2 regions of the Paenibacillus sp. LS-5 genome follow, and region 2 is predicted to be linked to the other one. Evidence: predicted binding sites of a transcription regulator. Region 2 holds the regulator's gene; the other holds the start of a gene.

Region 1 (16,372 bases), on a different contig from region 2:
CAGCTTCGCCGCAAGCGGTAAGCGTGGTGTTCGGATACTGTTTCAGGTAGCGGTCATAGTTCGGCTTGTTGGCTTGGGCAACAGCATTGCCTTCAGTCGTGTTGCGCAGACCGAAACCATCCATGATGATCAAAGCAACCGGTTTTGGTGCTGACATCCTTACTTCGCCCCCTCAACCAATGAAACGAACGAAGCAGGCTGCAGACTGGCACCGCCGACGAGCGCGCCGTCGATGTCACTTTGACTCATATACTCCGTAACATTCTCAGGCTTCACACTACCGCCGTATTGAATACGCACGGCTTCAGCAGTCGCTTCATCGTACAGGTCTTTTACAAGTGTACGGATGTAGGCGATAACTTCATTAGCATCCTGGGAAGTAGACGATTTGCCTGTGCCGATAGCCCAGATTGGCTCATAAGCAATAACTACACTTGCAGCCTGTTCCGCACTAAGGCCGGCAAAAGCGCCTTCGGTCTGAACTTTGCATACGTCTTTTGTCTGGTTAGCTTCGCGCTCTTCAAGCTTTTCGCCTACACAGACAATTGGAGTGATGCCGTGGCGGAATGCCGCATGCATCTTCTTGTTCACGATTTCGTCTGTTTCGCCAAAGTATGCACGGCGTTCAGAGTGACCGATGATTACATAATCTACGCCAAGGTCTTTCAGCATTACGCCGCTGATTTCGCCTGTGTAGGCTCCGTTGTCTTCAAAGTGCAGGTTCTGTGCGCCAATCTTGATGCTGGTACCCTTGGCCGCTGCAACCAGTGCCGGCAGATTCGTGAATGGTGCGCAGATTACAGTTTCTACGCCTTTCACTTCTGCCTGGCCTTTGACTTCAGCGAAAAAGCCTTCCGCTTCGGAAACTGTTTTGAACATCTTCCAGTTACCGGCGATAATAGGTGTTCTGCTCATAGTAATGGATTGCCTCCTTCTACCTTCTACGTCTTACTTGTCGTTCAGTGCTTCTACACCAGGAAGAGCCTTGCCTTCCATGAACTCGAGTGATGCGCCGCCGCCAGTGGAGATGTGGTCCATCTGATCAGCCAGGTGGAATTTCTCAGCAGCCGCTGCGGAATCACCACCACCGATAACAGTGTAGCCTTCGGTAGTTGCGCAAGCCTTAGCTACGGCAATTGTACCTTCAGCAAAGATGTCAATTTCGAATACGCCCATAGGTCCGTTCCAAACCACCAGCTTGGAGTTTTTGATAATATCGGCATAAATTTCACGGGTCTTCGGACCGATATCCAGACCTTCCCAGCCTGCAGGAATATCCGTTACATCTACAACCTTGGTGTTGGCATCTGCACCGAACTTGTCAGCGACTACAACGTCAACCGGAAGCACGAAGTTTTTACCCAGCTTTTTGGCTTTCTCGATGAATCCAAGTGCCGCATCGATTTTATCGTTGTCGACCAGGGAATTCCCAATTTCGTAACCTTGAGCTTTGGTGAACGTGTAAGAAAGGCCGCCGCCGATCAGAACATTGTCAGCCAGAGTCAGAAGGTTATCGATAACGTCGATTTTGTCTTTAACTTTAGAACCACCGATGATGGCGGTGAAAGGACGTTCAGGGTTCGACAGAGCTTTACCCAGTACGGACAGTTCTTTCTCCATCAAAAGACCGGATACGGCCGGCAGGAAGTGGGCGATACCTTCAGTGGAAGCATGCGCACGGTGAGCTGCACCGAATGCGTCGTTGACGAACAGATCAGCCAGTTCTGCGAACTGCTTAGCCAGTTCAGGATCGTTCTTTTCTTCGCCCGGATAGAAACGGACATTTTCAAGCACAAGCACATCACCATCGTTCAGTTCAGCGATCTTTGCTTTTACTGCATCGCCGATAGCTTCGTCAGCTTTTGCTACTGGTTTGCCAAGCAGCTCTGACAGACGTACAGCAGCCGTTGTCAAACGCATGGAATCAACAAATTGGCCTTTAGGACGGCCCATGTGGCTGGCCAGAATGACCTTTGCACCGTTCTCAATCAGGTATTTAATCGTTGGAAGGGTTTCGCGGATACGGGTATCATCAGTGATCTTGCCGTCTTCCACTGGCACGTTGAAATCTACACGTACGAATACGCGCTTGCCTTTTACTTCTACATCACGGACACTTTTTTTGTTCATGATTAAATTTCCTCCACACCCAAAATTGGTACAACCACGAATTCATTTAGAAAGAGCGGAAACAAGGAACTTCTGTTTCCGCTCTATAGATACTGCTTATGGGAAATCGGTATTATTTAGCCAGCTTAGCGAAGTGTTCCAAAGTGCGAACGAGCTGTGCAGTGTAGGACATTTCGTTGTCGTACCAAGCAACGGTTTTAACCAGTTGTTTGTCGCCGACAGTTAGAACCTTAGTCTGTGTAGCATCGAACAGGGAACCGAAAGTCATACCTTTGATATCGGAAGATACGATTTCATCTTCAGTGTAGCCATAAGTGTCTGGATCGGAAGCGGCTTTCATAGCTGCATTCAGTTCTTCAACAGTAACATTCTTTTCAAGAACAGTAACGAGCTCAGTCAGGGAACCAGTAGCAACAGGCACACGTTGTGCAGCGCCGTCCAGTTTGCCTTTCAGTGCTGGGATTACCAGACCGATTGCTTTTGCAGCACCGGTAGTGTTAGGGATGATGTTCTCAGCAGCAGCGCGGGCGCGTCTGAAGTCGCCTTTAGCGTGTGGAGCATCAAGTGTGTTCTGGTCGCCAGTGTAAGCGTGGATAGTAGTCATCAGGCCTTCAACGATTCCGAACTTGTCGTTCAGAACTTTTGCCATAGGAGCCAGGCAGTTAGTTGTGCAAGATGCACCGGAGATTACAGTTTCAGTACCATCAAGGATGTCATGGTTAACGTTGTAAACAACGGTCTTCATGTCGCCAGTAGCTGGAGCAGAGATTACTACTTTTTTAGCTCCGCCTTTCAGGTGCTTTTCAGCTGCTTCTTTAGTTGTGAAGAAACCTGTGCACTCCAGAACGATATCTACGCCCAGGTCGCCCCAAGGAAGTTCTTCAGGATTGCGGTTCGCAAGAACCTTAACTTCTTTGCCGTTTACTTTGAAGAAGCCGTCATGTACTTCAACGTCCCCTTGGAATTTACCTTGAGTTGTATCATATTTAAGCAAATGAGCAAGCATCTTAGCGTCAGTCAAGTCATTGATTGCTACCACTTCGATACCTTCTACATTTTGAATACGGCGGAATGCAAGGCGTCCAATACGTCCAAAACCGTTAATACCAACTTTTACACTCATTGAATAGTTCCTCCTAGATTTCGTTTTATTTATTCAAGACAGGCCGTGAGGCTCGTCAAGACAACAATGTTAAGTATAATGCATAAACCCTTTGCTTGCTTCCCATATTATGGAATTTATAGGACTGCCTGGACCTGATTGTCAATTTCTTTACCAATTTCGATAGCCGCCGCCTCATCGGTAACGAGTATATCCTCCTGCCCGAAACGAAGCATCGCATGGATGGCTTTGGACTTTCGTTTGCCTCCGGCGATACCGACAACGACTTCCGTGCGGATAATATCCTCTAGGCGGAGCCCCATAGTCAGCATAGTATGAACAACCTGACCTTCTTCATTGAAATAATAGCCGAACGATTCGGCAACCGCTCCTTCTCCCTGGATTTCTGAGACTGTAGCCTCATCCAGCTTACGGCGGCGGGTCATTTCAATGGCATCCCCAATACCATGCACAATAATTCGCGACCTGCGGATAATTTGTACAATCTCCCCAATGTTCGCATCGAGCCCCAGGGACTGGTAAGCATCTTCACTAAGTAAATCAGGCACATGCAGAAGGCGGTAATTAGCCCCCATCCGTTTGGCCATCTTTGAAGCAATCGTGTTGGCCTGAATCTCCATGCTCTCACCCAATCCCCCGCGCGCTGGTACAACCCAAGCGTTCTTATAGGAAGGAGATAACGGAGGTGTGAGCTGATCAGCCATTTCAGCAAGCGTTGAACCACCCGTAACGGCAATGGTATCATCCGACCGCAATACACCTAGCAATGCTTTGGCGCCCGCGCGTCCGAGCTCACGTTTCGTGAATGGCGAGGTTTCGCAATCACCAGGGACCACAATAACTTTGTTCAGACCATACGTTGTACGAATTTTCTCTTCCAGATCATCCAGGCCAAACAGGCTCTTGGCGATTGGCTCCAGCAGGTCAAGCAGTCTGCGCCCCGCATCGCTTACGCGCATGCCTACGCTCTCGATCTCAATGAGCCCTTGCGATTTCAGAAGATCCGTCTCGGCGCGCAGCACCCGCTCAGTCATATCGAGCGAAGCGGCAAGCGTTCTGCGCCCAATAATATCGGACAGCATGATCTGATGTAGAATCGTGTAACGTCTCTTAAGGGTTTCCATGAGATCAGGCAGAAGCTGCTTTTGGATTTCTAATAAATTACGCATGCTTTCACTCCTGCAACTTCGTCTTCCTCTTATTCCCTTGTTCATGGTCTTAAAATGTCCCGGGTTAACTTTTTAAGTCCCACCCATATTCTACCCAAATATTACGCGGAGTGCAAGTCTTCCGTGAGTATAATTCTCAACCTCTTTTCATCTTATACATCTGGTGGGTAATGGAAAGTGCTGAAAGTCCCGTGACCCTAAGATAAAAGCCCAGGCTGCTGAATATCCACGCACGCTTGCGGCTGACAATGGAGAAGAAAACAAAGATATTTTGCAGCAAAATGATTAGCCGTTGCATTTACAGCCTAAATGGATTATAATAATTTCTGTTGCGCCCGTGGTCCAATGGATATGACGTAGGCCTCCGAAGCCTGAGATCCAAGTTCGATTCTTGGCGGGCGCGCCATTAATTTCATCTTTGTACATAATTTAGCAGCTGTACCTATACTACTTAACCAAAGAGCCACTTGTTGGCTCTTTTTTTATTAACTAAGTTTGACTTTCTTTGACTTTTTGTTTGAATTTGTTTATCATGTGGTTAATACGGTAACAGTAAAAATGAACACATTCGAAGAACCAATTCAAGGAGGTTTTCCACGTGAGTTATATTCCTATGGTAGTAGAACAGAGCAACCGCGGTGAGCGCGCTTATGACATCTATTCCCGCCTGCTGAAGGACCGCATCATTTTCCTCGGAACGGAGGTTAATGACGTGGTAGCCAATTCCATCATCGCACAAATGCTCTTCCTGGCTGCCGAGGATCCGGATAAGGATATTCACCTGTATGTGAACAGCCCTGGCGGTTCCATCACAGCCGGAATGGCTATATTTGATACAATGCAATATATTAAGCCGGATGTCTCCACCATCTGTGTGGGCATGGCCGCTTCCATGGGGGCTTTCCTGCTGAATGCCGGTGCCAAAGGCAAACGATTTGCACTGCCGAACAGTGAAATTATGATCCACCAGCCGCTGGGTGGAGCGCAGGGTCAGGCTACAGACATCGAAATCCGTGCCCGCCGTATCCTTAAGCTTCGCGACAAACTGAACCGTATCTTGTCCGAACGTACTGGCCAACCGCTGGAGCGTATCGAAAAGGATACAGACCGCGACTACTTCATGAGTGCTGCTGATGCAGCTGAATATGGTATCGTCGATAAAGTTATCGAGAAGACGCTGCCTACCGGCGTATAATTCAGAAGAACATACAAAGAGGCTGCCTGGACCATTATGGTCTGAGCAGCCTCTTTTGCATTATATAGTAGCAGTTTGTTATCGCAGCCGGCCGTAACCTAAGGCATCCAGCTTCCCGGCAATTATACGGTAGCCTCTGCCGTTTGGATGCACATGGTCCAGTGACAGCAATCCATGCTCATTGCCGGCGAACTCATGATAGATGGAGGCAAACCCGCATACACTGCTGCTATAGCCCGCTACATAGCCGTTAAACTGCCTTACCCAGTCTGTAGCTTCCGTGAACTGAGGATAAGGATTATAAAGTCCAACCATCCGGATGATAAAGGGGCGGCGGCTGCCGTTCTTGAGCTGCCAGAGAGAACCCATAATCCCGCTGAAATTTCTTTTGCACTCACGAAGTGCCCGTTCCAGCGCTGGAGACAGGTCACCTGGACGAAAGGAGACGGCTTTGGCTGCCTTAATCAGGTCGTTCCCGCCTATGGACAATGTAATAATATCTGCATCCCGGATCGCTTGGCGCATTATGGGTGCACTGCCTAGACGCTGCCCCAATGCAGCCGTAGTTAGACCATTGATGCCAAGGTTGGCTACGCCAACTGGTGCACGGAGCCGGCTCTCTGCCATTTTGCGGTATACAGGTACAAAACCGTTGCCCGGAAGAGCTCCGAATCCGGTTGTCAGGGAATCGCCAATGGCTGTGTACAGATAACTCATTTCCTTCCCCCCTCTTCATAAGCTAGTTTCTCCTATAGCTTATGAATGCGAGAAGTGCCTGGTCACAGAAAGGTATCCCTACACGGCATTAGCGGAGCGGGTTAATCTACTCTTTTATAGTAGACTATACTTATTTCAGCCCAGCGAATGGGCTGCTTCCATCTGGAAGAAGCTCCTTGAAGGTGAACTCATACTCCGGGAACCCGGAAGCATAGGCTGTGTATTCGTAGAGCTGGAAGAAAACGGCCAATCTCCCGTCCTTCACATAAAAATTCTTCTCTGTATTCAGGCCCGTGAACCCTCCCAGGTAACCGCCCTCTGCCTTAATGAGCTTGGATAGCTTCGCATTAAGCTCCTTTTTATAGTTCGGGTTGGCTTTCAGCAAATCCCCGATCAGGAGGCGCTTGCCGTCCTTCAGTGAGAATGTGAACGCATTGTTGTAAGTCATCCCGTGAGCACCCCCAAGATAGCTATACTGGTTCGTGATCAGACTGAGTATGCCGTCCTGGTTGTAGGTGATCACATAACCCCCGTCGAATTCATACGGCCGGTCATCCGAGGATTTATTCGCAATCTCCTTCTCCGCGTCAGCTGCAAACTTGGTGAAGGTCTGCTTTATCGTGTCATTAATCGTTTGCTGGGCCTTGGCATTCGCCAGACCACTGATTTGCGGGTAATCCAGTTTGATTGGTGCATCTTCACGGTCCTTGTCGATACTCTCCGTCTTAACAGTGATGGCATTTTGCGGTTTGCTGATGACATTCAGTCGACCTGTAGACGCACTCCAATCACCTTTATACCCCAGAAAATCATTCAGCAGGTCTAATGGAACAAACAGACGATTGTTGATGTTCACGGCTTGATATTCATTAATATAAAAGTTATTCACTGAAATCGAAATCTCGTAATCGGTAACAGACAACTTAACCTTAGATGTTCCTTTGCCAATCGTATAGGCTTGTTCTGTCTTGTCGTAGGTTAACTGCATCCCCAGAGAATCCCGCAAAAACGTCACCGGGACCCAAACTTTCCCCTCACGGACAATGCCGGTCTGCGGCGTGATTTTGCCGTTCACCTTCAGCACTACTAGCGAGTGTTCTGGATTGGTCTGAACCGTAGCCGAAGCTGCCTGACTCGTCTCTGCCGGCAAAAGCCCTCCGCTTAGCAGAATCCCCGCCGCCATGATCCCTGCGCCCCACACATGGGCTTGTTTCTTCTTGATGTTCTTCATATGATTATCCCCTTCCGCTAGCCTCATTTCCACTCTTCCCATTATAGAGACATCAGGAGCAGCCATTGTTACAAAGCCCTTTACAATTTCTTAAGCTTCGATGGGCTTTTCAGGGCTCCTTATTACATTTCTTTAAACAAAATGAGAGATTTCCACAACCATTCCCCTCAAAAATAAAAAAGGCACTGTTCCCCACTGTAGCCAGCAGAAAAAGTGCCTCTTGAGCAAACAGACTATTTCAGCTCATACATTACGCTAAGCTGCGTTGAAACCTTTACTTCCCCCGGTTCAACGGAAGTGCCGCCAGCAGTATCTGCTGCTGCTTTGGACATCACCGCATTCTCCATGTAGACCACAGGATTGTTGCCGTCATCATTCTGCGTGACTGTAACGACCTGGCCCAGACTGCGTTTGGCCGCTTTGGCAATAGCACCAGCTTTTACATCGGCATTGGCCATGGCCTTCTCAATCACCTGCGCTTCGAATGCAGACGGATCTTCAATAGCAAATTGTGCATTACCAATGTTGTTCGCTCCTGCAGTAGAAACGGCATCCAGCAACTGTCCAACCTTGGCCAGATCACGATAGGTTACCTTCAGCGTATGCTGCGCAATGTAGCCTTTAATCTGCTGACCATCTTTTTCAGTATAGCTGTAGTTCGGTTGTACGCTGAATTGAGTGCTCTGAATGTCTTTATCTGCAATGCCCCAAGTGGTTTTCAGCAGTGCGGTAATCTTGGCGATTTTGGCTCCATTGGTTTTTTGAGCCTCTTCCGCCGTTGCCGCAGTAGTGTTGACCCCGATGGACAGATAGACAACATCCGGTTTGATGGAAAGTTCTCCTTTACCGATCACATTGACGACGTTTTTCTGCACTTCATCGGCGGCGTAAGCCTTCTCAGGACCCTGGAATGCTCCGCTCAAAGCCATCCCCCCCATCATCAAACTCCCTGCCAGCATTACTACTCCAAGCTTTTTGCTCCATGTATTCATGTCTGCTATCCCCTTTCGCTATTTGTAATTGTTGTTGGTACTCTCTAGACGATGCAGCTTGGCAAAAGTTGCATATTACCTCATTGGATAAGAAAGAAATTATACAAGACTGCCAGAACACCTATCTATACCCTTATCCTTTTCAATGCACATCTATACACAGACAATAAAAAAAGCCCCGGAGGGCTTTTAGTCATGCCATTAAAAAGTAAGGCCTTGCAACAATTACTGGTTCTCAAGCTCTTCTTTGCTAACAAGACTTGTCAAAGCGGTTACAGCTTGGTCCGCATCGGCGCCGTCCGCGCTGATATAAATCTCCGTGCCGGAACTGATCGCCAGGCTCATAATACCCATGATGCTTTTAGCGTTCACTTTTTTATCGTCTTTTTCCACGAAAATCTCCGACGAGAATTTGTTTGCTTCTTGCACGAACAATGCTGCCGGCCGAGCGTGAAGCCCCGTCTTCAACCGTACAACTACCGGGTGCTTTGTCATGAAACGCTTACCCCCTATTTGAGATCTGCCCAAAAATTTCACATTAATTTTATAATATTATATCATTATAACCGCAACCACACTAGAAAAAAAATAATCAGCCGCCCCGGACCTTATCAGCCAGCTCGTCAATTTTGCGCAAACGGTGATTTACTCCTGATTTACTGACTGTGCCCTTCAGCATTTCGCCAACTTCCTTAAGGTTAATGTCCGGGTGTGCCAGTCTGATCTCGGCTACTTCGCGCAGCTTATCCGGCAGACTATCCAGTCCCATCTCCCGCTGCAGAAGCTTGATATTCTCGATCTGCCGTACTGCGGCGCTTATGGTTTTGTTCAGGTTAGCCGTCTCGCAGTTGACGATCCGGTTCACGGAATTACGCATGTCACGCATAATCCGCACGTCCTCGAACTTGAACAATGCTTGATGTGCGCCGATCAGACTCAGAAACTCGATGATCTTCTCGCCTTCCTTGATGTACAAAATGAAGCCTTTTTTGCGTTCAATACAACGGGCATTAAGGTGAAACTCACCTGCCAGATCCACCAGTGCCTTGCAGTGCTCCTCATACATCGAAGCAATCTCCAGATGATAAGACGATCCTTCCGGATTGTTAACCGATCCGCCAGCCATAAATGCCCCGCGAAGGTACGCACGTTTGCAGCAGTTCTTGCCGACAATTTCTTCGTCAATTCCATCTGTGAAGATGAAGCCTTCGGACACGATCCGGAGATCCTTGAGAATTTCTTGAACACGGTTTGGAATCCGCACGATATAGACGTTATTCTTCTTCAAACGCATTTTTTTACGCACGAGCAGCTCGATATGGACTTGGTAATATTTCTTAAGTAAAGAATATACCCGCCTTGCAATCGCGGCGTTCTCCGTCGAAATGTCGAGGACTACCTTTTTGCTTGAAAGCTGCACGGAACCGTTCATCCGGATCAGCGCGGACATCTCCGCTTTCTCGCAGCAAGGCTGGCTCTCCACCATCGTCAGCTCTTTTTTGGTAAGGGCCGCAAAAGACAAGGGGCTCACCTCTTTCATGTTCCTACAAAATAGACTTATCTGGAAATCCAGTCTTTCACAAGCTGGTAAATATGATGACTAAGCTTATCTGTATCATGCCTCAGATAGGTCTTGAATAATACCAGCTTATCGGCAATCACTTTGTAGCCGTTACCATCCACCACATCAAGATCAAGCTGGACAGGCCGGGCACCCTTTTCTGCATACTTCAACTGTACCTGCTCGGGAATCTCGCCATCGTTCACGATCACATAATCGAACAAATGAAGTCCTATGTGGTCATAGACGGCCTGAAGGTGGTCACTAACTGTATAGTTGTCCGTTTCACCAGGCTGGGTCATCACGTTGCAGACAAAGATTTTGATCGCATCCGAAGCCACAACGGCCTCTGCCAGCTTAGGCACCAGCAAATTTGGCAAGATACTCGTGTATAGGCTGCCAGGTCCACATAGAATTGCATCGGCATTACGTATCGCCTCCAGTGCCTCCGGCAGCGGCTCTACATTAGCTGGTTCCAGGGAGATTCTTTTGATGACCCCTCTAGCTTCAGGGATTTTGGACTCACCTGTGATTATAGAGCCATCAGCCATCTCAGCGTGCAGCACTACCGCCTCACCCGCGGCAGGTAGCACGCGTCCGCGCACGGCGAATAACCGGCTCAGCTCCCGGACGGCAGTGACAAAATCACCGGAAATGTCCGTAAGCGCCGCCAGGATCAGATTGCCCAGGCTATGCCCAGCCAAGCCTTCGCCACTGCTGAAGCGGTATCTCATAATCTGGGCCATGAGCGGTTCTACATCAGCCATTGCTGTCAATACGTTGCGGATATCACCAGGGGGTGGCATTTGCAGTTCACTTCGGAGTATGCCAGAGCTCCCCCCGTCATCCGCAACAGTAACTATCGCTGTAATATCAAGCGGCTTTTCCTTCAAACCGCGAAGCATAACAGACAATCCCGTACCTCCACCCATAACGACGATACGTGGACGCTGTCCTTGTTCTTCAGCCACTATTGACCCCTTCTCTCTTAATGCCGGTCACGTTCAGAGTCCCGGTGGCTGACGGCTACAGACTCCGTCTCGCTAACCCCCAGCATCTTGCCCAGGTATTCGGATATTGCTACAGAGCGGTGTTTGCCACCCGTACAGCCAATACCGATAATAATCTGGGATTTGCCTTCTTTCCGGTACTGCGGTATCAGGAAATGAAGCATATCCAGCAGTTTGGTCAGAAACGTCTGTGTCTCTGGCCATTTCATAACATAATCGTAAACCTCGCTATCTTGACCCGTCTTTGGCCGCAAATGATCCACATAATGAGGATTCGGCAAAAAACGGACATCAAATACCAGGTCTGCGTCGATCGGAATTCCGTATTTGAAGCCAAACGAAGTGATATTAACAGAAAGTGTGCTTTTACCTAAATGGGAAAAACGTGATACGATCTTCTCCTTTAGCTGGACGGGCTTCATGCTGCTGGTGTCCAGACATAAGGTGGCAGAGTTCTTCAACTCCTCCAGCATCTGACGTTCCAGGCGGATACCATCTAGCGGCATGCCTTTAGGTGCCAGCGGATGATGCCGCCGGCTCTCCTTGTAACGTTGTACCAGTACAGAATCCGTTGCATCCAGAAAGAGAATCTCAAAACCGATCGTAGACTCGTCTTTGATATAGGACAATGATTCCGACAAAGCGGTGAAGAACTCTCTCCCGCGCAAATCGATAACAAGCGCTACTTTGGCGATTTTCCCTTTGGATTGCTCAATCAGCTCAGCAAATTTGGGAATCAGCACCGGCGGCAAATTATCCACACAGAAAAACCCGAGATCCTCCAGACTCTGTACAGCAATCGTCTTGCCTGCACCTGACATGCCCGTAATAATGATCAGGGTGGCACCACCGGGCGGTGATTGTTCCAGTTCGGTCATCAAAGCGCCCCCTCCCTATAAATAGTATATGAAGAATTCCATCTGCTTAAGAACGCAGCAAAAGACCTGCAGCGCCAATAATACCCGCATCATTACCGAGCTCGGCCGGAACGATGGTCACTCCGGTCTGCAGCGGAGCCGGGGCCAGCTTTGCGAATACGCGTCGAACCTCTTCAAACAGAATATCTCCGGCTTTGGAGACCCCGCCCCCAACGATGAACACCTCTGGATTCAGTACCGCTGCGACAGCAGCCATGGATTTGCCCAGATAGAACGCAGCACGGTTCACAATCCGCAAAGCAACTTCATCTCCGGCTTTGGCGGCATCAAATACCTCTTTGGCGGCAATTTTCTCCACCATGGACAGGGAAGTGCGGTCGCCGCGGCTAACAGCATCATTTGCCATACGAATAATACCGGTTGCAGAGGAAACGGTCTCCAGACAACCCATGTTGCCGCAGCCGCATTGGATAGCTTCCAGATCAGGCACTACAGAAATATGACCAAGCTCGCCCGCAAGTCCGGCAAATCCTTGATACACTTTGCCATTAATAATGATTCCGCCGCCGACACCTGTGCCCAGCGTGTAGCAAACACAGTTCTCTACACCACGTCCCGCTCCGCTCCAGGCCTCGCCCAGCGCAGCCACATTCGCATCATTGTCTATTTTGACGGGCTTGTTCAAACGACCCTCCAGAATGGCACGGATCGGCACATCTCTAAAACCTATGTTAGGCGCAAGAATGATGATTCCTTCACGAATATTCGTAAACCCGGCCAGGCCCGCTCCTACACCGGCAAGCTGATCCCAAGAGTACGGGGATTCTTCCACAATCTGACGCACATACTTTTCGATATTATCGATGACAGCATCGACGCCATCGGCTGTCCCCGTAGGTCCCTCAAAGGTATGCAGCAGGTTCCCCTCGGCATTGCAGATTCCAACCTTAATCGTGGTTCCACCTAAATCCACGCCAACGTAGATACTTTCAGACATGTAACAAGCCACCTTTTTCTATGCTAAAATAGTTAATCCTACGTACCCACTATAATAGAAGGTATCCCTGCGGTCAAGGAAAGGCGGTACACCCGGCTATATGAAGAGTCTTGTATTTTTTTATAACAAAAAGTGCGGCTTTAAGAGAATCTGAAAAATTCCTGTTTTTATGAAAAAGGCCTCTTGCCTATGCGGCAAGGGGCGGATCAATCAGCATAAATTCAAGGCGGTGGACGGAGGGTAGTACGAATGTAGACAGCTACTCCGACAAAATCCGTTTCTGTCCCTCCAACGCGCGGATCGGGGCAATGTTCTGGGTGAATTCAAGGGTGCCCATGTAACGGCCCGCTTCGTCACGTACTGCGAAATAACGAATGTAGATAAATTTATCCTTTATGGCAATCCAGAAATCCTCGGCGTCTTTGCGGCCTGCCTTGAAATCCTCCAGCAGCTTCTCAACGACATGCACGCTTTGCGGCGGATGGCAGTTCTGCACCGTGCGGCCAATAACAGCCTTAGTGCGGGCGAAGATCCGTTCTTTGCCATGGGAGAAGTAACGAACAACATCATTTTCATCGATAAATGTCAGATCGACGGGCAGATGATTCAGCACGGTTTCCAGCTGATGCAGAGACAACAGGCCCGTCTCGAAGCGGATAAAGCCTTGAGGTGATAAGCCTTCTTTTCCATCTTCTGTGCTTTGCGCAACTGCCCCCTCCGGCTCTGCAGCACGCTCAGGAATCCACTCCCGCTCTGGAGCAGTCAGGCAGAAGCCAATTTCATCGCTTTCGCGGGCGATTTTGACCCATTCATCTTCAGTCAGTTTATCGAGCGCCATCGGCAGCAGAATATTTTCTTCCTTAAAGATCATTTCATTTACTTCCTGGATAATGTTCGTAAGCAGAGCTCCAACCTCTGCCGCTTCCCCGTTGTACGCACTGAGCGCTGCCTTGGCTTGTTTGATCATGCCGCGGATCCCATCATCCACTCCCCACATCACTTTGGTTGGGCCATAAATACCGTATTTCTCAAGGTAAGGGAACAGCAGATTTTCTTTGCGGCTGTAGTGCTTGTCGAGATCAAGCAGCAGGCTCAGATCCTCCAGCAGCTTGAAGATCATCTCTTCGCTGTCGTTTCTTTGGAATTTATCGGCATGCAGCTGCATACGGAAGTTCACCAGCCGCTCAATCTCACGGTTCTCCAGCTTGAAGGTGTGGACGGGATGTCCCGGCTGTTCCTCCGGCTTGGCAGAACGGTGAATCTCCTGGATCGATCCTTTGAAAATGGCCGTGTGCACAGAGCACAGGCGCTGTACCTCCGTTACAGGAATTCCTTCCTCCGTCATCAGGGAATGCTCCATCGCAGAAATTTCCTCTACCGTGACATCACCTACCGCTTCTGCAAAACGCGCCTTGACTTCCTCTACACTTTTACCGGCATGCAATTCCTTAATAATCTCCTTAAGCATGGCTTGGCGGCGTGTCTGCTCAGGAATATCCATTTCACGGTTGTTAATCAGTTCACTCATCGTTCTCTCTCCTTCTCCATTCAATCTGTTTATCTTAGCGCTCTATTCAATAATCTCGAAGCCACGGCTCTGAAAAGCCAGCCGGACGGTTTCGCGATCCATTTTCTTCATTGTGATTCCTTTCGACAAGGTCATGAACCGGCCCGCCGTCTGCAGCATGCCAGGCTTGGTGATATCGCGGAACCCCAGCTCAACCATAATGTCTATGGCTTCCGGATAACGGCTGACCAGCTCGAATATGGACTCATCCATGTTAAGGTGTTTGCTCATTGCACTCTCCTCCTGCAGCTTGGCTTTCTACCAATTGATAACCTTTCTCAACAACAGCTTAGCATAGGGCACAGGGCCGAAGAGTGATTGCAGTCACTAAATTTTAAAGTAGTTGTAGAAGGACAAAGATAATTCATAACGTGAAGCGGATAACCTCTTATCTTCAGAAAAAAAGCTGTCCCCTTACGCCTGGCAGCGCGGGAACAGCCTTAAGTGGTCCGGCTTGGGTTATAGCATTTTGCTTAGCCTGGACGAATTACGGATATCATGCGAAATACGCATACTGCAGAATTTGGGCCCGCACATGGAACAGAAGTGCGCTGTTTTGGCACCCTCGGCTGGAAGAGTCTCATCATGGTACTCCAGCGCCCGCTCCGGGTCCAGCGAAAGGTGGAACTGGTCACGCCAGCGGAACTCGAACCGCGCCTTCGACAGGGCATTGTCCCGATCCTGCGCACCTGGATGACCTTTGGCCAGATCTGCAGCATGTGCGGCGATTTTGTAGGTAACGACTCCTTCGCGTACATCATTTTTGTTAGGCAGTCCCAGGTGTTCCTTAGGCGTGACGTAGCACAGCATCGCTGTCCCGAACCAGCCGATCATCGCCGCACCAATCGCAGAAGTAATATGGTCATAACCTGGTGCAATATCCGTGGTTAAAGGACCCAGTGTATAAAAAGGGGCTTCCTGGCAGAGCTCCAGCTGCTTATCCATATTCTCCTTGATCTTGTGCATTGGCACATGTCCCGGACCTTCGACCATTACCTGAACATCGTGTTTCCAGGCGATGGCTGTCAACTCTCCAAGCGTCTCCAGTTCAGCGAACTGTGCCTCGTCATTGGCATCGTCAATGGAGCCCGGACGCAATCCGTCCCCCAGGGAGAAGGCCACATCATAAGTCTTCATAATCTCGCAAATCTCTTCAAAATGTGTATATAAAAAGTTCTCTTGTTGATGTGCAAGACACCAGGCCGCCATAATAGAGCCGCCACGTGAGACAATTCCGGTCATTCTTCCGGCAGTAAGCGGAATATAACGCTTCAGCACCCCGGCATGAATGGTGAAGTAATCCACACCCTGCTCCGCCTGTTCGATCAGCGTGTCCCGGTACAACTCCCAGGTCAGATCCTCGGCGATTCCTTTTACTTTCTCCAGTGCCTGATAAATGGGTACGGTTCCGATCGGTACCGGTGAATTGCGGATAATCCATTCGCGGGTGGCATGAATTTTCGCACCGGTAGATAGATCCATAATCGTATCCGCACCCCAGCGGGTAGCCCATCTCATCTTCTCCACTTCCTCTTCAATGGAAGAAGAGACGGCGGAATTCCCGATGTTCGCGTTGATCTTAACCAGGAAGTTACGGCCTATGATCATTGGTTCACTCTCGGGATGGTTGATATTGGCCGGGATAATCGCTCGGCCGGCAGCGACCTCATCCCTTACAAATTCAGGCCGTGTATTCTCCCGAATCGCGATATACTCCATTTCTGGTGTAATCATCCCCAGCCGTGCATAGTGGAGCTGGGTGACATTACAGCCCTTACGTGCTCTTAAGGGATTCCGCCGCA
Region 2 (16,372 bases):
AAACCACTGTTGAGCAATTGACAGTGGCTTTTTTGCGTTGTGCACGGTTGTGGAAAAGCTGTGGATAATTTTCTGTAAGTTCAGAAAAATTGCACACATGTGGATACAAGTACAAGGCGCATTACATCCATCCTTTGTGTTGCGGAATACATAATTATATAGATGAGTCAAGAGAAAACCGATTAATCCACGGTTTTTGTGGATAAAAAGTGGATTATGTGGACAAGTATATGAAAATAGTGGATAACTATTTTTTGTAACAATTAATTCAAACAAAATGATTTGTTTCAGTATTTTTCTGTGGATAACTTTTAGCGGAGGTATTTTTTGAGAGTGGGTTAGCACCAGAGTCTTTTGCTTGTTATACTCATATAAAGCGTATTATTAACAATGGTGAGGTGAGCGGAAATGGAAATCAGGCAATTGAAACCCGAGGAATTTGAAGCAAGTCTAAGCTTGTCCGAATATGCTTTTAAATATAAGGTTACGGGTGAAGACCGGGCTGATGCGAAGCTGCAATTCAAGCCGGAAAGAGTATGGGGTGTCTTCGAAGATGAAGTGCTTGGAGCACAGCTGACATTACTTCCGCTTCAGGTCTATATACAAGGCAGAGCTGTTCCCATGGGTGGAATCGCCGGAGTTTCTACATGGCCGGAGAACCGCAGACAGGGACTTGTAGCTAAGCTTCTATCTCATACTCTGCAAACGATGAACGAAGCGGGTCAGACATTATCCTTTTTGCATCCGTTTTTAATTCCTTTTTACCGTAAGTTTGGCTGGGAGGTCTATTGCGAATATAAAAAATATTCCATACCTGTGAACAAATTTCCAAAGAAAACTGAAATTCAGGGGACTGTAAAGCGTGACTCAGCGGGGCTTGAAACATTGGAGAGACTGTATAGCAGCTTTGCCGCTGAGTATAATGGAACTCTGCAGCGTGATGCGGACTGGTGGAAGCGGAGTGTATTGGATGACCAGACACATCACTGTGTTTTTTACTCCAAGCTTGGTGATCCGGAAGGATATGCACTGTACAAAGTAACAAATAATGAGCTGGTCATTGATGAATTTATATTCTTGAACGAAGCAGCGCGTCAGGGCTTGTGGACATTTTTTGCCAACCATGATTCGATGATAACGGGAGCTTCGCTCAAGCTGGTGCCTGCCGACGATATTCTTCCGTATTTACTTCCGGATCCGCGCATTCCACAGGAGAATTATCCATATTTCATGGCACGGATTGTGAACGCACAGGCGTTTGTAGAGAACTTCACCTTTCAGGCCTTAAACCGCCTTGAGAGTAGAACCCTCTATATTGATGATGAACATGCTCCGTGGAATGATGGATTGTGGTTATGGAGTGTAACTGAGGAGGGAACAGCAACACTAAACCGTCTTGAAGGGGAAAAAGCCTCGGCCGATATGAGTTGTACTATTGGCACGCTGACTGTACTGCTTCTAGGGTACAAGCGGCCGGGAGAACTGGCCAGATATGGGCAATTAACAGCTGACTCAGCGGAATTGGCCTGGCTGGAAAGGATTATCCCGGAGGGGAAAACAGCATTATTTGATTTTTTCTAATCCTGTAATTAGAGCTCTCCTTGCTTCCTAACGAAGCTTGGAGGGCCTTTTTTAATAAAAAGGTTCAATGGTAACCTCTAGCAAAACGCTGGATTTATTCACAAAGGTCAGAATACAATCACCCTAAATCGTAAAAAATATAAGCAACCACTTGGAATTCAGTGAGAATGTGTTATAATATGAAAAAAGTCAAAGAAAGTCAAAGTCAACGAAGCTCGATTTCAATGTATTGAAGGAAGTGGAGACACTGGTGGCCGGCTCTTCATTAATGGCTTTTTTGGTGTATCTCCGGGATGTGGTTTCGATTCGGGCCTCTGCCCGTGGGTTAAGTTCTTTAGAGATCATTGCCGGACGGAATGCGCACTCAGTTGCACTATAAGCTTTGAATACTGGAGGATGGATGATGCGTAATATCTCTGATATTATCGAACAATATCTGAAGAATATTTTGCATGAAAGTCCCGAAGGTACGGTGGAAATTCAGCGCAATGACCTGGCGGACCAGTTCTCGTGTGTGCCGTCTCAGATCAATTATGTCATTAGTACACGCTTTACTTTGGAAAAGGGCTATGTAGTTGAGAGCAAACGTGGCGGTGGGGGGTACATCCGGATTCAGCGTTTTGAGTTGCCCCAGAATGTCGCACTTTACGCCCATCTCAATTCTACAATAGGAAAAGATATCGATCAAAATTCCGCCGAAGGGCTGATTTATCAGCTGGAGGAGGCCCGGTTTCTAACCAAGCGTGAAGCGTGCCTATTGCGCGCTGCTGTTTCCCGGGAATGCCTGACGGTTAATCTGCCGTACCGGGATGAGATTCGTGCCAAGCTAATGAAGGCTATGCTAATCTCTTTATTGGGCAAATAATGGTCAATCTTAAGGAGGGACACCGCTTATGCTTTGCCAGGAATGCGGGGTCAAACCGGCGACACTTCATTTCACAAAGATTGTGAATGGAGAGAAGACGGAGTTTCATATTTGTGAAAGCTGTGCACGTGAGAAGGGTGAGCTGATTCCTGGAACTTCGGGAGGATTCTCCATTCATAGTCTGCTCTCAGGTCTACTGGATCTGGAAGGAGCCGGCAAAGAGAAAAATGCAGCCGCTCAGACCGCACAAAGCCTGCAATGTGAGAATTGCGGAATGACATACTCCCAGTTCAGCAAGCTTGGACGTTTTGGCTGCAGCTCCTGCTATAAATATTTTGACAGTACGCTGGATCCGCTCTTCAGACGGGTTCATGGCAGCACCGCCCATGTGGGTAAGTTGCCCAAACGTGCCGGAGCAAAGATCATGTGCAAACGCCAGATTGACGAGCTGAAGCAGGAATTGCAGCAAAGTATTGCGCAGGAAGAGTTTGAAAATGCAGCTGAGCTGAGGGATCAGATCCGTAGGCTTGAAAAAGAAATGCCACAAGAGTAAAGTCTTTGATATATAGGGGGGATAAGCCATGTCAAGTCTCCGGTTTACCGAACAAGCCCTTAGTGACTGGATGCGTTGCGGTGGCAGCCATTCCGAGATTGTCATTAGCAGCCGGATGCGGATTGCCCGTAATCTGGAGCATTTACCCTTCCCTTTGCTGGCTTCGGCGGAGCAGTCGGAAGAGGTGCTGGAACAGCTCGCTCCTGTTTTTCAGGGAGAAGCAACTGCCGATTTCGGTAACTTTCAACTCCTGAAGCTGGATGAGCTTGATGAACTGGACAAAAAGGTGCTCGTGGAAAAGCATCTCATCAGCCCTAACCTCGCCAATGAGGCACGGGGTGGTGCAGTCATCCTGAATGAAGATGAATCGGTTAGCATTATGATCAATGAAGAGGACCATTTGCGCATTCAGTGCCTGTTCCCCGGTCTGCAGGTCAGAGAAGCTTGGCTAAGGGCGACAGCTATTGATGATATTTTTGAAAGCTCGGTCAATTATGCCTTTGATGATCGAAGAGGATATTTGACCAGTTGTCCTACGAATGTGGGTACAGGGCTTCGCGCATCGGTTATGGTCCACTTGCCTGCACTTGTTATGACCCATCAGATCAACCGGATTTTATCCGCTGTGAATCAGGTAGGGCTTACGGTAAGAGGGATTTATGGAGAAGGCAGCGAGGCAGTAGGAAATATCTTTCAGATCTCCAACCAGATCACGCTAGGCCAGACTGAAAGTGAAATTATCGAGAACCTTCACAGCGTAGTTACACAGATTATTGAGCATGAACGTAACGCGCGGGAACGTCTGCTGGTGGATTCCGCCTTGAGGATTACAGACAGAATCAAACGTTCTTACGGGATTTTGTCGTATGCAGCGGTGATGGAACTCAAAGAGTCTGCCCAACGGCTATCCGATCTGAGGCTCGGAGTAGATCTAGGGATACTGGAAGGACCATCGATTTCAGTCCTCAATGAGCTTAATGTGAAGACACAGCCGGGTTTTCTGCAAAAAATGTTCGGCGACGAGCTTTCGGCCACCGAACGCGATATGTACCGGGCGAAGCTGCTCCGGGAGACACTGGGATCACAACATTAATTATAGATATTTATTATCCGTGGAGGTGCAGGGGATATGATGTTTGGAAGATTTACGGAACGCGCACAAAAGGTGCTGGCGCTGGCGCAGGAAGAAGCCGTTCGTTTGGGACATAACAACATTGGGACAGAACATATTTTGCTCGGTCTGATTCGTGAGGGTGACGGCATTGCCGCTAAGGCTTTAATCGGATTGGGTCTGGGTCTTGAGAAAATTCAGGACGAAGTGGAAACACTGATCGGCCGGGGACAAGAACAGCCTACAAACATTGCTTATACTCCTCGTGCCAAAAAGGTTATCGAGCTGTCGATGGATGAAGCTCGTAAGCTGGGCCACACTTATGTAGGAACAGAGCATATTCTGCTTGGACTGATTCGTGAAGGCGAGGGTGTTGCTGCCCGTGTACTGAATAACCTTGGAATCAGCCTGAATAAGGCCCGTCAGCAGGTCCTGCAGCTTCTGGGCAGCAGTGAAGCTACTTCGAGTCACAGCGGTGCTCCAGCCAATGTCAGCACGCCTACGCTGGATGGTCTGGCCCGCGACCTGACTGCTTATGCCAAAGACGGCAATCTGGATCCGGTCATTGGCCGCAGTAAAGAAATAGAGCGCGTAATACAAGTGCTTAGCCGCCGCACCAAGAATAATCCGGTCCTGATCGGTGAACCAGGGGTAGGTAAAACAGCGATTGCTGAAGGCTTGGCACAAAAGATCATCAATAATGAAATTCCAGAAACGTTGCGCGACAAGCGCGTAATGACTTTGGACATGGGTTCAGTGGTTGCCGGTACGAAATACCGCGGTGAGTTCGAGGACCGCCTCAAAAAGATTATGGATGAGATTCGTCAAGCAGGTAACATCGTGCTCTTTATCGATGAGTTGCATACCCTGATCGGAGCTGGCGGTGCAGAAGGTGCGATAGATGCTTCCAACATCCTGAAGCCTGCTCTTGCCCGTGGGGAACTGCAATGCATTGGTGCAACTACCCTGGACGAATACCGCAAATATATTGAGAAGGACGCGGCTCTTGAGCGCCGGTTCCAGCCTATAACAGTGGATCAGCCGTCTCCGGAAGAAGCTGTCCAGATTCTATACGGTCTCCGTGACCGCTACGAGGCCCATCACCGGGTGAAGATCACAGATGAAGCAATCGTGGAAGCTGTGAAGCTGTCCGATCGTTATATTCCGGACCGTTTCCTGCCGGATAAGGCAATCGACCTTATTGATGAAGCAGGCTCCAAGGTACGACTTAACTCGTACACGATCCCGCCAAATTTGAAAGAGCTCGAAATGCGTCTGGATGATATCCGCAAGGAGAAGGATTCCGCAGTACAAAGCCAAGAGTTTGAAAAGGCGGCTGCACTGCGTGATACCGAACAAAAAATTCGCGAAGAACTGGATACCACCAAGAACCAGTGGAAAGAAAAACAGGGCCGTACTGATTCTCAGGTTACACCAGAGGATATCGCTCAGGTGGTAGCCAGCTGGACAGGAATCCCTGTAAGCAAGCTGAAGGAAGAGGAAACAGACCGTCTGCTTAACATGGAAGCTCTGCTCCATGAACGGGTCATTGGTCAGGATGAAGCCGTGAAGGCAGTAAGCCGGGCACTCCGCCGGGCACGTGCAGGCCTCAAGGACCCTAAACGTCCAATGGGCTCGTTCATCTTCCTCGGACCAACTGGTGTTGGTAAAACGGAGCTGGCTCGTGCACTTGCTGAAGCTATGTTCGGTGATGAGAATGCGGTCATCCGTATCGATATGTCAGAGTACATGGAGAAACATTCCACTTCCCGTTTGGTCGGAGCTCCTCCAGGGTACGTGGGCTATGAAGAAGGCGGGCAATTAACCGAAAAGGTTCGCCGCAAGCCATATTCTGTTGTACTCCTGGACGAAATTGAGAAGGCTCATCCGGAAGTATTCAACATTCTGCTGCAGGTGCTGGAAGATGGTCGTCTGACCGATTCCAAAGGCCGTGTGGTTGATTTCCGTAATACCCTGATCATTCTGACTTCTAACGTAGGGGCACAGGCGATCAAGAAGAATTCGACGCTTGGCTTCACCGCGGTACAAGATGCCGGGGCGGATTACAGCAACATGAAGGGTAAAGTCATGGAGGAGCTGAAGAAGAGCTTCCGCCCAGAGTTCCTGAACCGTATTGACGAAATTATCGTCTTCCACTCCCTGGACGAAAAGCATATTGCCGAAATTGTTACACTTATGTCCGAAGAATTACGCAAACGGCTGCGTGAGTATGATGTGGACTTTGTGCTCACAGATGGGGCTAAAGCCTTTTTGGCCAAAGAGGGATATGATCCAGCCTTTGGTGCGCGTCCGCTGCGCCGGGCGATCCAGAAGCACATCGAAGATCGTCTCTCCGAGGAGCTGCTGAAAGGCAACATTCAAAAAGGAGATTCCCTTAACATTGATGAAGTTAATGGTGAACTTGTAGTAACCAAAGTGGAAGCTCCGATTGCTGTTACACAAGAAGATGAGGTTGGAAAAGAATAACCTTAAGTATTGAAACAAAGCTTCCGATTCTCCGTATGGAGAAGTGGGGGCTTTGTTTTTGTGTAAAGCGGATCCAAAAGTAGATCTTAAGTGACCTTCCGTTCACTGTGCAGAAATGGTAAACTTTGAGTAAGCGAAAATTACCCGCAATTTTAGCAAGTTCGGATGAATAGGAGCGCACATGGCTAAACCAAAAACTAAATTTTTCTGCACCGAATGCGGCTACGAATCACCAAAGTGGTTCGGTAAATGTCCCGGCTGCCAGGCTTGGAACTCTATGGTGGAAGAGACGGAAACCGTAGTCAAAACACAAGGCATGAATGCACCGATTTTTCAGAGTAAAGAAAAGGCGCAATCGATCATAAATATAGAAAGTGACAAAGAGCCTCGTATCCTGACAGGCATAGGAGAACTTAACCGAGTGCTGGGTGGAGGAATTGTTCCCGGTTCGCTGGTACTGGTAGGTGGAGACCCGGGGATTGGTAAATCGACGCTCCTGCTGCAGACCTCACATGCGTTGACAACGCAGGGATTGCGGGTGCTTTATATTTCGGGAGAAGAATCTGTACGTCAGACGAAGCTTCGTGCGGATCGCCTCGGGGCGCTGTCAGCAGAGCTTTATGTGCTGTGTGAGACAAATATGGAGAGCATTGAAGAAGCTATTGAGCAGATTCAGCCCCAATTCCTTGTAATTGACTCCATTCAGACCGTATTTATGCCAGAGGTGACAAGTGCACCCGGCAGTGTGACCCAGGTACGGGAATGTACGACAAGATTCATGCGGATCGCCAAAATTCGCGGAATTGCCACGGTCCTTGTAGGACATGTAACGAAAGAAGGAGCAATCGCAGGTCCCCGCATGCTGGAGCATATGGTTGACTGCGTTCTCTATTTTGAAGGGGAGCGGCATCATACGTACCGTTTGTTGCGTGCAGTCAAGAACCGCTTTGGATCCACAAATGAGATCGGGATTTTTGAGATGGGGGAAATCGGGCTTACTGAAGTGGAGAATCCTTCTGAGCTTTTCTTGTCGGAGCGCCCGCTTGGAGTAGCTGGCTCAACAGTTGTAGCCAGTATGGAAGGAACCCGGCCTGTGCTTGTGGAGCTTCAGGCGCTTGTGGCGGCTACCCATTTCCCTTCACCACGGCGGATGTGCACAGGCATGGACCATCAACGGATGGCTCTGATCATTGCAGTGCTGGAGAAGCGGATGGGGATGTTTCTCCAGAACCAGGATGCTTACTTGAATGTGGCTGGCGGGGTAAAATTGGATGAGCCGGCTATTGATTTGGCAGTTGCCATTAGTATTGCCTCCAGCTTCCGTGATATTTCAACAAAGCCTTATGATGTATTTTTTGGTGAAGTTGGACTTACGGGAGAAGTGAGAGGGGTCTCACGTGCAGAAACACGTGTGAAGGAGGCAGCCAAGCTTGGGTTCCGGAGAGTCATTATGCCCGAGAAAAGCATGAAAGGCTGGAAGCATCCGCAAGATATCCAGATTATTGGCGTCAGCACCGTTGCAGATGCACTAGCGGTCGCGTTAGATTAGGGGGCACAGAATGACAAAGGAAATAGAGAATATGAATGATCTGCTCAGAATGGCTGCGCCTGGGACACCTTTCCGGGAAGGTCTGGAGAATGTGCTGCGGGCAAAGACAGGAGCGCTCATTGTTGTTGGATATAGCCCAGAAGTGATGGAAGTTGTCGATGGCGGCTTTTCCATCAATTGTGATTTTTCACCCAATTACTTGTATGAGCTGGCCAAAATGGACGGTGCGATTATTTTGAGCGAGGATTTGAAACGGATTCTGTATGCCAATACGCAGTTGATTCCAGACTCCTCCATCTCCTCTATCGAGACAGGTATCCGGCACCGCACAGCGGAACGTGTGGCCAAGCAAACCGGTAAGCTGGTGGTTTCCATTTCTCAGCGCCGCAATATTATCACGCTGTATCAAGGCTCTATCCGTTATGCCCTCAAAGAAATCGGGTCCATCCTGGCCAAGGCCAATCAGGCGATCCAAACCCTGGAGAAGTACAGAGCAGTGCTTACACAGAGTTTGACAAATCTGTCTGCTTCCGAGTATGAAGGGATCGTCACCATTGCAGAGGTGGTTGGAGTTATCCAGCGCGTGGAAATGGTGCTTCGGATCAAGATGGAAATCAAACGCTATATCAACGAGCTCGGCAATGAAGGACGCCTGATCAGCATGCAAATGGAAGAACTGGTTGGAAATACAGAGGAAGAAGCATGGCTTCTGTACAGAGACTATGCAAGGGAGGAACAGGAGGACAAAATCCGCGAAATTATTGCCGGACTCAAACGCACCAGCGACGATGATCTGATGGACGACAATCACATTGCCCGCCTGCTGGGGTATTCGTCTACGGCGATTGCTTCGGAGGAAGTAGTAACGCCGCGCGGCTACCGCTTGCTGAATAAAATTCCAAGACTGCCTAATGTGATCATACACAATTTGGTGGAAAGATTTGAAATGCTGCCTAACCTGATGACGGCAAGTATTGCAGAACTGGATGAAGTGGATGGTATCGGAGAAGTGCGTGCCCGCAATATTCAGGACGGACTCAAGCGGCTACAGAAGCAAGTTCTTATTGACAGGCAAATGTAAATAACATACAATCACGTAATATTGGAGACGTTGTTTGCTCAATAGTAAGATAATAGAGGTGAAGAAATGATACAAAAATCAATTCCAAGTTTGTTTACCATTGGTAACTTAATGCTTGGAATGTTTGGTATCATGATGGCGTTTGACGGTAAACTGAGCATGGCCGCTATCATGGTGATTATCGCTATGCTGTTAGACGGGCTGGATGGGCGTGTTGCACGGGCGCTGAAATGTGAGAGTGAATTCGGCAAGGAGCTGGACTCCTTATCCGATGTTGTTTCCTTTGGAGTGGCACCAGCGCTGATCATGTACATTACTAGCCTTCAGGATCTGAATTCTGCATTAGGCTGGACCGTAACGGCGATTTTCCCGGTATTCGGTGCGCTTCGTTTGGCCCGTTTTAATGTCCGCCCGGGTATCCCCGGATATTTTGTAGGATTGCCGATTCCGGCTGCGGGCGGGGTGCTGGCTACACTGGCGCTTTTTCATAAAGATGTATCGGCTCCATTTATGATTGTGGCTACACTGCTGTTGTCCTACCTCATGGTCAGTACGGTTAAATATCCGAATTTTAAAAAAGTGGGCCTGCCCAAAAAAGCAGTTGTAGGTGCCCCTGTTGTGATTGTTATAGCTGTTGCAGTTGCCGTTATTTTTCCTGAGCAAATTGCCAAGCTGATCTTTGTACTTCTTGCATCATATGCGTTGTATGGGTTTAAGCAAAATATCGACCGGTTGACGGCTCGTCGCCGCCACCGCCGCAGACGACGCACAGAAGACAAAATATATCACTCCAAAAATGGATGATTCGCTGCTGCATGTCTGATGCTCAAAATAAAAGAGGCTTTGCCATTCCCTGTGAACAGTGGATGGCGAAGCCTTTTTTTGCCGAACTGGCGAAGGGAACGAGCGCAACAAGCTATTCAGGAAAAGTTAAACAAACCAAGCGTAGCACATTTCTGTGACTCTTTTTCTACAACCTCGTCCATATTAATGTTAAGCAAATTGCAGAGTGCAGACATATAGAACAGCTCACGGCCCAGCTCGGAGGCAACCACCTCACGGCAGTTCTCGCACAGCTCGCCTTCAAGATGAGTTCCTGCGAGTTCTTTGGCTTGTTCAAGCCCTAAGCCAGGTTCGAATATCTGTTTCTTGGCGTGCAGCTGAATACAGCCGCATTCCGTAATGGCTTTGACGACGGCACGATTGACGGAAGCGCTGCTCTGCCCATTCTTGGACATTACATCCAGAAGACTACGGTGACGGAGCAGCAGTTCGGAGACTTGATCCTGGAAGGCCTGTAAACTTGGTGCGCTCATTTTCCATTCACCCCTGGGTTCGTAATTGAGTTCATTATATGTCAGTCCTTCCCCCGTTTTCAACCAGTAATAGAAGTTTCCGTTTGTCTTTACAGCAACGAATATATTCAGTGTCAGAAAAAATAAAGCTCCCCCGGATTACCGTCCTGAAAATTGGAACATACTGGAGAGGTATAGATCATTTTAGGATGAATAAAAGGAGGTGCCTGAGGTAATGTGGAAAAAAATGATTTTGATGCTTGCCGCCCTATGCGGAGCTTGGTCAGGTTATACGCTATACCATGCGGCAGAAAGAGGATTCCCGGAGGGAATGGGAAAACTGGGTGATAGCTTGCCTGTGCAAGGAAGCCTTTTGTTTGCGGTGCTGGGAGCCATTATTTTTTTGTTTGCGGGGACTTTGTGCGCGGAATGGGGAGGTTCAAAACTGCGGGAGGCGGTACTGTATTGTTCGCGCATCCCTATGAACGAATTGGCTTCAGGCGCTGCTGGGCTTACGGGAGGCCTTCTCTTGTCCCTGTTGCTATATCCAACCATGGATTGGCTTGGAAAGGCAGGAGAGCTGCTGCAGGTCGCTGCAACGCTTACGTTTGGATACCTGGGTCTACGGATTGGATTGGAAAAGAAAGAAGAGTTGGCTTCTCTATGGACAACCGGACGCTGGGGGCAGGCTCCGGAGCCGGAAGGACGCGGTTTGGAAGAGCATAAGATTCTGGATACAAGTGTCATTATTGACGGACGGATCGCAGATATCTGCAAAACGGGGTTCATTGAGGGTACCATTGTAATTCCAGAATTCGTTCTGGAGGAGCTGCAGCATATCGCCGATTCATCAGATCTGCTGAAACGCAACCGCGGCCGGCGCGGACTCGATATCCTCAACAAAATCCAAAAAGAGCTGGATGTAAAAGTGCTGATCTACGAAGGTGATTTCGAAGAAATCTCTGAAGTGGACAGCAAGCTGGTTAAACTGGCTAAGGTGCTGCGGGGTAAGGTGGTAACCAATGACTTTAATCTTAATAAGGTGTGTGAACTGCAGGGAGTGTCAGTTCTCAACATTAACGATTTGGCCAATGCGGTAAAGCCGGTGGTGCTGCCTGGTGAAGAAATCATTGTCCAGGTTATTAAAGATGGCAAAGAGCATGGACAAGGCGTTGCCTATCTCGATGACGGAACGATGATTGTGGTCGAGGGCGGACGTGAATACATCGGTACAACCATGGAAGTTCTGGTAACCAGCGTGCTGCAGACTTCGGCGGGACGCATGATCTTTGCCAAGCCGAAACTGATGGAGAAAGCGCAATAAACGGTTTTGGAACGCTGAAAGCTTGGCTAATGGGTTGGAAATGCCCGCTAAACACGTTATGATGGGAGTATACGTGAAAGACAGGAGTAGGGCAGAATGTCAAACAGTGTAGGTGTCGTGATCGTAGCAGCGGGCAAAGGAACAAGAATGGGGACTGCGGAGAGCAAGCAATATTTGCTGCTGCAGGGGAAACCGATTATCGTTCATACCCTGGAGATATTTCAGCAGCATCCGCTTATCTCTGAGATTGTACTGGTTACGGGCCAAGAGGATGTGGAACGCTGCCTGGAGTGGATAAAGGACTACAAGCTCGACAAAGTGTCATCTGTAGTAACCGGAGGATCCGAACGCCAGCATTCTGTTCACCTGGGACTGAGAAAACTGGGGACCACTTGGGTAATGGTTCATGATGGTGTCCGACCCTTTGTGCAGGAGCAAGAAATTACTGCCTGTTATGAGCATGCCAAGGAGAATGGTGCCTCAGTGCTTGCTGTACCGGTAAAAGATACGATCAAGCAGGTGGACAAGGATGGCAAAGTGTTGTCCACACCGGATCGGCGAAGTCTGTGGGCGATTCAGACCCCGCAGACTTTTCGTCTGTCCGAGCTGATTATGGCGTATGAGTCGGCAGAGCGTGATGGGTTTCTTGGCACCGATGACTCGAGTCTCGCGGAGCGCAGCGGTATTCCGGTTGCTGTCGTGGAGGGAAGCTACGCAAACATTAAGATCACCACACCGGAGGATCTGGATTTCGCTGAATTTACACAAAGAAACAGGGGAGAGGTACAAATATGATTGCTGTAGGACAAGGTTTTGACGTACACCAGCTGGTGGAAGGCAGGCCGTGCATTATTGGCGGGGTCACGATTCCTTATGAAAAGGGACTGCTTGGGCATTCCGACGCGGATGTATTGCTGCATGCAGTGAGCGACGCTATTCTGGGCGCCCTGGGACTTGGCGATATCGGCAGACATTTTCCCGATACGGACCCGGCCTTTAAGGATGCGGATAGTCTGAAGCTGTTGGAGCATGTATGGGCTCTCGCCCGTGAACGCGGCTATAAACTTGGTAACATTGATTCTACTATTATTGCCCAAAAGCCTAAGATGGCCCCTTATATCCCGCAAATGACCGAGGTAATCGCTAAGGCACTGGGAGCGGAGACATCGAAGGTGAATGTAAAAGCAACCACTACTGAACAGCTGGGCTTTACCGGACGCGGAGAAGGTATTGCGGCACAATCTATTGTCTGTCTGTTGCAAGATGTGATATCATCTTGAGATGGCTGTTAACAGCCTAATTTTAACCATTATGAAGCGGAGGGAATGACATGGCTAATCAAGTCCGGGTGCGTTACGCACCAAGCCCTACGGGACATTTACATATCGGAAATGCCAGAACGGCGTTATTCAATTATTTATTTGCCCGTAATCTGGGAGGCAAATTTATTATCCGTATCGAAGATACGGACGTAAAACGTAATATTGCTGAAGGGGAAGAAAGCCAGCTCAAATATTTGAAATGGCTGGGAATGGATTGGGATGAGAGTGTCGATGTCGGCGGTGAATACGGACCTTACCGCCAGACGGAACGTCTGGATCTTTACCGCATATACTGGCAGGACCTGCTTGACCGGGGACTAGCGTACCAATGCTACTGCACAGAAGAAGAGCTTGAAGCTGAACGTGAAGAGCAGACCGCTAGAGGCGAGACTCCGCGTTATTCCGGCAAACACCGGAACCTGACTGAAGATCAGCGCCAGGCTTATGAAGCAGAAGGACGTATAGCAAGTATCCGCTTCCGTGTGCCAGAGGATCGCACTTATACCTTTGATGATATCGTTAAGGGCAGTATTTCTTTTAATTCCAAGGAGATGGGCGACTTTGTCATTGTGAAGAAGGATGGAATACCAACCTATAACTTCGCTGTTGCAGTGGATGATCATCTGATGGAGATTACCCATGTGTTGCGCGGGGAAGACCATATCTCGAATACACCTCGCCAATTGATGATTTATGAAGCACTGGGCTGGGAAGCGCCGCTATTTGGACACATGACCCTGATTGTTGGGGATGACCACAAGAAGCTGAGCAAACGTAATGAATCCATTATTCAGTTCATTGAGCAGTACGATCAGCTGGGCTATCTGCCAGAGGCATTGTTCAACTTTATTGCATTGCTGGGCTGGTCGCCGGAGGGAGAAGAGGAGATTTTCAGCAAAGAAGAGCTGATCTCTATCTTCAATGCAAACCGGCTATCCAAGAGTCCTGCCGTATTCGATACCAACAAGCTGTCGCATTTGAATAACCACTATATCAAGCATGCAGATCCTAAGCGGATCGCGGCGTTAGCTATTCCCCATCTGCAAAAAGCAGGAAGATTGCCGGAAGCACTGAATGAAGAGCAGCAGGCATGGGCGGAAAGTCTGGTTGCTCTATACCAGGAGCAGATGACTTCTGCATCGAACATCGTAGAGCTGTCCGAGCTGTTTTTCCGCAGTCATGTAGAGCTCGAGACAGAAGCTGCCCAGATTCTGGCCGAAGACCAGGTGCCTGAAGTCTTGTCCGCTTTCCTGAGCAAGGTAGAAGCCACAGATGAATTTACCGCCAGCAACATGGCCGTCCTGATTAAAGAAGTCCAGAAAGAAACCGGACATAAGGGTAAGGCGCTGTTTATGCCAATCCGTGTTGCTTTAACCGGACAGACACATGGCCGTGATCTGAATGCGACAATAGTTCTTTTGGGCCGTAACCGGGTCATCGATCGTCTGAAGTCGCAGATCAAAGGGGCCTAAGAAGAAGTAACAGGAGGGGCATCCCCTTGTCAGTCTGTTGTCTTTTAGCTAAGATAGAAGCATACAATAATAGCTGGGATCAGGAAAAGTAAGCGCACAAAGACAATTGCCAGAGAGAATAACCGCCAAGGGACTGTTCCTTTGCAGGCTGGGAGTTATTCATTTGTCTGCCGCTGAACATGCGCCTGTGAGCTGCACGGTTGAGTGTTCCTTCATGGGACATTAGACAGTGCCGGGGACGTTGCCGTTACAGACGCCAAGAGGGACAGAAGCACTTACTGGCTGAGAATGGTGAATCCGGTGAATCATGCAACGTCCAAGCAGAGTGGGACCGCGGTTAAACGTCTCTGCAGCATTATGCTGCAGGGGCGTTTTTTGTTGAAATGCATGTATATAAAGAGAACGTGGGCTGTAGATAATACCTTCCTTATGCGTACCTGTTAACAGGAGGCGAGGAAGTCAAAGAAGAGGGGAACCGTGATGTTTAAGCATGTCAAGTCGGACATACGGGCAGTATTCGACAACGATCCCGCAGCCCGCAGCTGGTTTGAGGTTGTCTTCACCTACGCCGGGCTTCACGCTATTTGGGCACACCGGATAGCTCATTCTTTTTATAAACGGCGCTGGTTTACGCTTGCACGTATCGTTTCCCAAGTTAGCAGATTTATGACCGGTGTTGAAATTCATCCAGGGGCAACGATTGGCAACCGCTTATTCATTGACCATGGAATGGGCATTGTGATTGGAGAAACCTGCGAAATCGGGGATGATGTGATTATTTATCAAGGAGTCACACTCGGGGGAACGGGTAAAGAAAAAGGGAAACGTCATCCGACCGTAGGCAATAATGTTGTGATCGGCTCCGGTGCAAAAGTATTGGGATCGTTCCGGATCGGCGATAATTGCAATATCGGTTCCAATTCGGTTGTTCTCCGTGAAGTGCCAAGCAACAGTACAGTGGTGGGCAACCCTGGAAGGGTGGTCAAACGGAATGGTGAACGGGTATCTGACAGGCTTGACCACACCAAAATGCCGGATCCCCTGGTCGATTCCCTGCGTTTTTTACAGAAAGAGATCGAAGAAATCAGAGAAAAGCTGGGTACAGAGGACCATCAGAAGCAGGAGCAGAGACGCCTGGAGAGCCAGCAGTATATCGGTGATTACGAAATCTGAGCATACCGGTATTCAACAGAATCCGCGGTCAAATAGAAAGGATTGGGAGCAAACATGGCATTGCAAATCTATAACACAATGACGCGCAGTAAGGAACAATTTGTCCCACAGGAATCAGGCAAGGTTAAAATGTACGTGTGCGGTCCAACCGTCTACGGCTACATGCATATAGGCAATGCCAGACCGGTGATTGTTTTTGACATCGTCCGGAACTATCTGGAACAGATAGGGTATGAAGTCAATTATGTTACCAACTTTACGGATGTAGACGACAAACTGATCCGCAAGGCAGAAGAGATGAATACTACTGTAGCAGAGGTTGCGGAAACGTTTATCAAAGCCTACTGGGAGGATCTTGCAGGACTTAGTGTAAAACCAGCGACGATGAACCCCCGGGTTACGCAGAGCATGGAGCTGATTATCGAGTTCATTAAGGAGCTTGAAGAAAAAGGCTACGCCTACGAAAATGGAGGTGACGTCTATTACCGTACAGCCAAATTTACTGATTACGGCAAGCTTTCCCGCCAGAATCTGGAGGAGCTGCATTTCGGCATCCGGG

Evidence for each region. The regulator CtsR, encoded in region 2, represses protease genes until heat stress. The targets are predictions, from matches to a motif close to ATGGTCAATAAAGGTCAAACA.
Region 1: clpP (ATP-dependent Clp endopeptidase proteolytic subunit ClpP) is a predicted target of CtsR. The motif match lies at 4,915-4,935, and genes of this name have one in related genera.

The regions. Positions count from the first base shown of each region.
Region 1 is NZ_JBWAVA010000027.1:5,949-22,320, forward strand. Features, by position in the region: gene gpmI (2,3-bisphosphoglycerate-independent phosphoglycerate mutase) at 1-157, opposite strand, end outside; gene tpiA (triose-phosphate isomerase) at 160-915, opposite strand; gene AC0MA3_RS25060 (phosphoglycerate kinase) at 949-2,130, opposite strand; gene gap (type I glyceraldehyde-3-phosphate dehydrogenase) at 2,243-3,253, opposite strand; gene AC0MA3_RS25070 (sugar-binding transcriptional regulator) at 3,370-4,422, opposite strand; tRNA gene AC0MA3_RS25075 (tRNA-Arg) at 4,754-4,828, shown strand; gene clpP (ATP-dependent Clp endopeptidase proteolytic subunit ClpP) at 5,021-5,617, shown strand; gene AC0MA3_RS25085 (GDSL-type esterase/lipase family protein) at 5,696-6,334, opposite strand; gene AC0MA3_RS25090 (PdaC/SigV domain-containing protein) at 6,465-7,565, opposite strand; gene AC0MA3_RS25095 (SIMPL domain-containing protein) at 7,799-8,557, opposite strand; gene AC0MA3_RS25100 (HPr family phosphocarrier protein) at 8,783-9,052, opposite strand; gene whiA (DNA-binding protein WhiA) at 9,150-10,079, opposite strand; gene AC0MA3_RS25110 (gluconeogenesis factor YvcK family protein) at 10,115-11,050, opposite strand; gene rapZ (RNase adapter RapZ) at 11,107-12,006, opposite strand; gene AC0MA3_RS25120 (ROK family glucokinase) at 12,053-13,003, opposite strand; gene AC0MA3_RS25125 (DUF438 domain-containing protein) at 13,263-14,531, opposite strand; gene AC0MA3_RS25130 (DUF1858 domain-containing protein) at 14,574-14,801, opposite strand; gene thiC (phosphomethylpyrimidine synthase ThiC) at 15,030-16,372, opposite strand, start outside.
Region 2 is NZ_JBWAVA010000024.1:49,180-65,551, reverse strand. Features, by position in the region: gene AC0MA3_RS24515 (GNAT family N-acetyltransferase) at 409-1,581, shown strand; gene AC0MA3_RS24510 (CtsR family transcriptional regulator) at 1,985-2,446, shown strand; gene AC0MA3_RS24505 (UvrB/UvrC motif-containing protein) at 2,475-2,999, shown strand; gene AC0MA3_RS24500 (protein arginine kinase) at 3,028-4,092, shown strand; gene clpC (ATP-dependent protease ATP-binding subunit ClpC) at 4,129-6,597, shown strand; gene radA (DNA repair protein RadA) at 6,779-8,146, shown strand; gene disA (DNA integrity scanning diadenylate cyclase DisA) at 8,157-9,227, shown strand; gene pssA (CDP-diacylglycerol--serine O-phosphatidyltransferase) at 9,294-10,031, shown strand; gene AC0MA3_RS24475 (nucleoside triphosphate pyrophosphohydrolase family protein) at 10,148-10,543, opposite strand; gene AC0MA3_RS24470 (PIN/TRAM domain-containing protein) at 10,758-11,846, shown strand; gene ispD (2-C-methyl-D-erythritol 4-phosphate cytidylyltransferase) at 11,943-12,641, shown strand; gene ispF (2-C-methyl-D-erythritol 2,4-cyclodiphosphate synthase) at 12,638-13,126, shown strand; gene gltX (glutamate--tRNA ligase) at 13,177-14,640, shown strand; gene cysE (serine O-acetyltransferase) at 15,121-15,813, shown strand; gene cysS (cysteine--tRNA ligase) at 15,868-16,372, shown strand, end outside.